DNA from 2 places in the Saccharospirillum sp. genome. Region 1 is predicted to be linked to the other one. Evidence: predicted binding sites of a transcription regulator. Region 1 holds the regulator's gene; the other holds the start of a gene.
What was found. Region 1 encodes LexA, which represses DNA repair genes until DNA is damaged. Its sites were predicted from a motif close to TACTGTNTANNTANACAGTA; they were not measured.

Region 1 (2,406 bases):
CGAAACCACGGGTTTAAGCCCCAACAAAGGTGATCGTATTGTGGAAGTCGGGTGCGTGGAGCTGGTGGATCGAAAGCTGACCGGTCGACATTTTCATTACTACATCAATCCTGAGCGCGATATTCCCGAAGAAGTGATAGCGGTACACGGGATTGATAACAACAAGGTAAAAGACGCGCCCAAGTTCCGGGACATTGCCCAGTCTTTCTGGGATTACGTCAGCGGTGCAGAGCTGGTAATACACAATTCCGCCTTTGATATGGGCTTCTTACAGATGGAGTTTAACCGCCTCGCCGATGAGGGCTTTACTCAGTTTGGTCAGCTTAAAGAGGTATGTGGTGTTCTTGATACGCTGAAACTGGCGCGCGAAAAACACCCAGGTGCTAAAGCTTCGCTGGATGCGCTGTGTAAGCGGTATGGCATCGATAATTCACACCGCACCTTGCACGGAGCCTTGCTCGACTCGGAAATTCTGGCTGATGTTTATTTGCTGATGACCGGTGGGCAAACCGCGCTGATACTGGATGATGAAGAAGAGAACAGTACGGAACAAGTGAGTTTTGATGCCAGCGCTGTTATTGCATCAAACCAGTCACTCAAGCGTGTGCAACCGACTGCGGAAGAGCAGGTCGCGCATCGTGAGATGTTGGCTGTTATCGAAAAAGCAGCCGGGAAATCACCCTTGTGGCTCGAACTGGCTGGTAAAAATAGCTGAGAGCCAGCCAGTTCGTTGGGTAGTGTTGTGTGTTGCAGCGCTTGTTTTAGTGCAGCGAACGCCGAATAACGCCCACATACAAGCCTTCGATGGCGAAGTCCTGTTGGGTTAAATCAACTTTGATCGGTTCAAAGTCTTCATTTTCCGGGTAAAGCGTGACAATCTGACCTTCGCGCTCGTAGCGTTTAACGGTAACATCGTCGCCCACCCTGGCTACGACGACATCGCCATTGCGCACCTGGTCGGTTTTATGGACGGCGATGAGGTCGTCTTCCAGAATGCCCATATTTTTCATGCTTAATCCCTGAACCTGCAGTAAAAAGTCGGCTTTGGGGCTGAACAGGGTAGACGGGAGACTCAGGAATTCTTCAATTTGCTCCTGAGCCAGAATGGGCTCGCCAGCTGCGACACGACCCACAACCGGAAGACCGGATTCAGGCTCTTCGGGAAGGCGAATGCCACGCGATGCGCCAGGAATGATTTCGATGGCTCCCTTTCGCGCCAGTGCCTTGAGGTGCTCTTCAGCGGCATTGGGGGAGCGGAAACCCAATTGGCTGGCAATCTCTGCCCGGGTAGGAGGGTAGCCGGTTTCCAGCATGTGGTCTTTTACGAGGTCGAGAACTTGTTGTTGACGAGCCGTCAGTTTAAACATAATGTCGCCCTGTTTTTTTATACAGTAGCTGTGATTATATACAGCCTGTAATCGCTGTAAAGGATTCTCTGGTTTGAAAAGTAGCAGTCAATACTTCCCGGTCGCGTTGTTGAGCGCGGAATACAAAGAGGGCATTTATGAAGATGTTTATTCGCTCAAGCCCAACACCAGCACCGACAATACGGTAGAGATTGCCCTGGTTCGGCTGCATTCCGAGCAAATATCGCGTGGCCATCCGGTCCTGCTGGTGCACGATGCCTTCTCTAATCACTGGCAATGGCTCGATTACGGCGTTGGCGGGGTTGCTGGCGCCCTGGTCCGGGCAGGATACGATGTCTGGCTGATGGACTGGCGCGGTCATGGCTTGTCTTCCCGCAATCAGAGGCCTGCGCTCAATACTCTGGAAGTCATGGCCGAGTATGATTTGCCACCGGCCATTCAGTTCATTGAAGAAAAAACCGCCCAGTTACCAACGCTGATCAGTCAGGGGTTTGGCTGTGAAATGGTGTTACAACATGCGGTCGTGCGCCAATACGCGGCCAATGTTGTGCTTCTGAATGCGGCACCAATCTGTCCTCGCCGGGTGTTCTGGTTGCCCGGTGTTAAAACCTGGCACCGGTTACGTCTTGGTTGGCGACGCTGGTATCGCCAGGAGGGGAGTGAAGAGCGTGAGCCCGTAACCTTGTTTCGGCATTTGTTGCGGCGTCAGGGTTGGTTCGGACGTTGGCGGGCCTACGATCAGGCATTGATAAAACCCAGGCTGAAAGCAGTAGAGGCCCGTCTCTATTGGGTGTCCTCATCACCTCAGGCGGATCCCGCACTTAAACGACTGGGGTTGGATCCTGCGAGGATCATACTCGGGGCCAGCGCCCGGGACTGGCTGACGCTGTTGCCAACCATTAGTCCCACTCGGGCAGTGATGTCACAGGAACGAACCGGGTAGCGGCTCTGTGTTTAGCCGGGTCACGGGTTTGGTGAGACCCGGATCCGGTGAACGGTCCCTCAGGCGCCGGTGCGGCCCGGCAGTACGTCTTTCAGC
Region 2 (2,406 bases), on a different contig from region 1:
GGTTACCGCTGTGTCACGGAAACGGGTTTCTCAGCCACGCTTACCAAAGCGGCAATTGCGATGGTCCATCCTGCTGAGGCACCAGGCTCAGGCGGTAACCCACGCCCAGCAAACGCACCGGCAAGCTTCGCCGGTACCAGGCTTCTTCCAGCAAGGCGTTGAAAACGGAGGCATTGGGCGCTGTGTGGCTGTGTTCGGCGGTGGTCTGCTGGAAGTCGTTGAATTTAACTTTCACTACGGCTCCTTCGATGCGGTAACCGTTCAGGCGGGAAAATCGACTCTCCAGATCCTCTATCAGTTCCGGTAACCGGGCCTGGCACTGTTCAAGGTCGGGCAGGTCCTGGACGAAAGTGGTTTCGGTACTGACCGATTTACGCTGGCGGGTGACTTTAACACTGCGCTCATCCCGGCCATGTGCCAGATCCCACAGGCGTTGCCCGAAACTGCCATTGCGTTCGAGTAGGCTGCGCAGAGACTGCTGACGCACATCACCGCAGGTGTAGAGCCCCTGGGCGTGCAACCGTTCGGCGGTGCGCTGGCCAACGCCGTGGAGTTTAGTGACCGACAGGTCGAGCACAAAGGCGTCGATCTCATCCGGCAGAATGACTTTCAAACCGTCCGGTTTGTTCCAGTCGCTGGCAATTTTGGCGAGAAATTTATTGGGCGCTACGCCAATAGACACCGTTAATCCGACTTCCCGTTTTACCGCCTCCCGAATCGCCTCCGCCATGCGCGTGGCACTGCCCTGGCAGGCCAGGCTATCGCTTACATCCATATAGGCTTCGTCCAGAGAGAGCGGCTCGATCAGGTTGGTATAGCGGCGGTAGATATCGAAGATCTGGCTGGAGACTTCCTTGTAAACGTCCATGCGGCCGTGCACCAGCGTCAGGTGCGGGCACTTTTTTAACGCCATGGCGGTCGACATCGCAGACCGGACACCGTAGGCGCGGGCTTCGTAGTTGCAGGTCGCAATCACGCCACGACGATCTACCGCGCCGCCCACGGCCAGGGGGATGCCGCGCAACTCGGGGTTGTCGCGCATTTCAACGGCCGCGTAGAAGCAATCGGCATCGCTGTGGAGTATTTTGCGCATGGGCAGACGTCGGGGTGATACAGCTGATCAAAAAGTATGGTCAATAACTGTATGGATGTCCAGTTTCTGGCGGGGTTTACCCCATAGTCATCAGGCGGCGGTAGGTGTAGGCTTTTTGCTTTGATCCCCTTAAGTCCAACAGACTCCCTGGGCCATAAATTCAATAAGAGAGACACAGAGTGAAGAAAACTTCCATAGCGCTGGGCAGTGGTGGCGCTCGCGGGCTGGCTCACATTGGTGTTTTGCGGGCGCTTAAAGACGATGGGGACTATCAGATCAGTTCCATTGCCGGTTCCTCGATTGGCGCTCTGGTTGGGGGGCTCTACGCGGCTAATAAAATGGACGACTACGCCGATTGGGTCAGCAATCTTTCCCTGGGAGATATCTGGAAATTGCTGGATTTCTCCTATTCCCGGGTTGGCCTGTTCAAAGGCGATCGAATCATGGATCGACTGGCTGAGCTGGTGGGTGATACCCAAATCGAAGAACTCAATCTACCTTTCAGCGCGGTCGCGACCGATATTCAAAAAAGAGAGGAGGTCTGGATTACCCGGGGCTCCATGTTCGACGCCATTCGAGCCTCCATTGCCATTCCCGGTTTTTTCACGCCGGAGCACCGTAAGGGCCGGCTGCTGGTCGACGGTGGATTGTTGAGTCCACTGCCGATGACGCCAATGTTGTATCATGATGCCGAGTTTAACGTCGTGGTTTCACTGAACGGAAATACGTCTCAGACAGCAGCAGACCTGCCAGACAAAATACCCGCCGCCGAACACCCGAACAAGCTGATACAGTGGTTTCAGCAGACCCGGCAATCACTGGGGTTGACTGGTGAAACGCAGAGTAACAACGACTCGGTTGTTGATATTTTCGCCCAATCTGTTGAAGCCATGCAGGACCGCATCGCCCGCTACCAGTTAGCCGCTTTCGAGCCCGATTTGCTGATAGAAGTACCCGTCGATGCATGCGGCATTCTGGATTTCCACCGGGGTGCCGAAATGATCGAGCTGGGCTATGAGCTGACCATGAAAGCCCTGAAAAACAAGCGTTGACACGGTACTCTCGAACTATCGCTTGGGGCCCAGCAACAGCCACAGAATAAAGCCGAGGAAGGGTATCAGCAGCATGATAAGGATCCACAGGACCTTGCTGCCAGTCCCGGCGCTGCTCTGAGCCGTCTTCAAAATGCCGTAAATAACACAGATCAGTAAAATCAGGCCAAAAAAACCGCCAACTTCTATCGACATATTTCCTCCAGTCATGGGTAACGTTTATATCAGTATTATAGGAACAAATAATGCAATCAGCGTCTA

Region 2: a site for LexA is predicted at 1,139-1,158, ahead of dinB (DNA polymerase IV). Genes of this name have one in related genera too.

What each region holds. Positions count from the first base shown of each region.
Region 1 covers NZ_JBBECH010000026.1:60,256-62,661, forward strand. The annotation lists gene dnaQ (DNA polymerase III subunit epsilon) at 1-715, shown strand, start outside; gene lexA (transcriptional repressor LexA) at 762-1,367, opposite strand; gene WEB54_RS03850 (alpha/beta hydrolase) at 1,441-2,310, shown strand; gene WEB54_RS03855 (3-deoxy-7-phosphoheptulonate synthase) at 2,370-2,406, opposite strand, start outside.
Region 2 covers NZ_JBBECH010000045.1:17,978-20,383, reverse strand. The annotation lists gene dinB (DNA polymerase IV) at 41-1,093, opposite strand; gene WEB54_RS07290 (patatin-like phospholipase family protein) at 1,273-2,145, shown strand; gene WEB54_RS07285 (PLDc N-terminal domain-containing protein) at 2,161-2,340, opposite strand.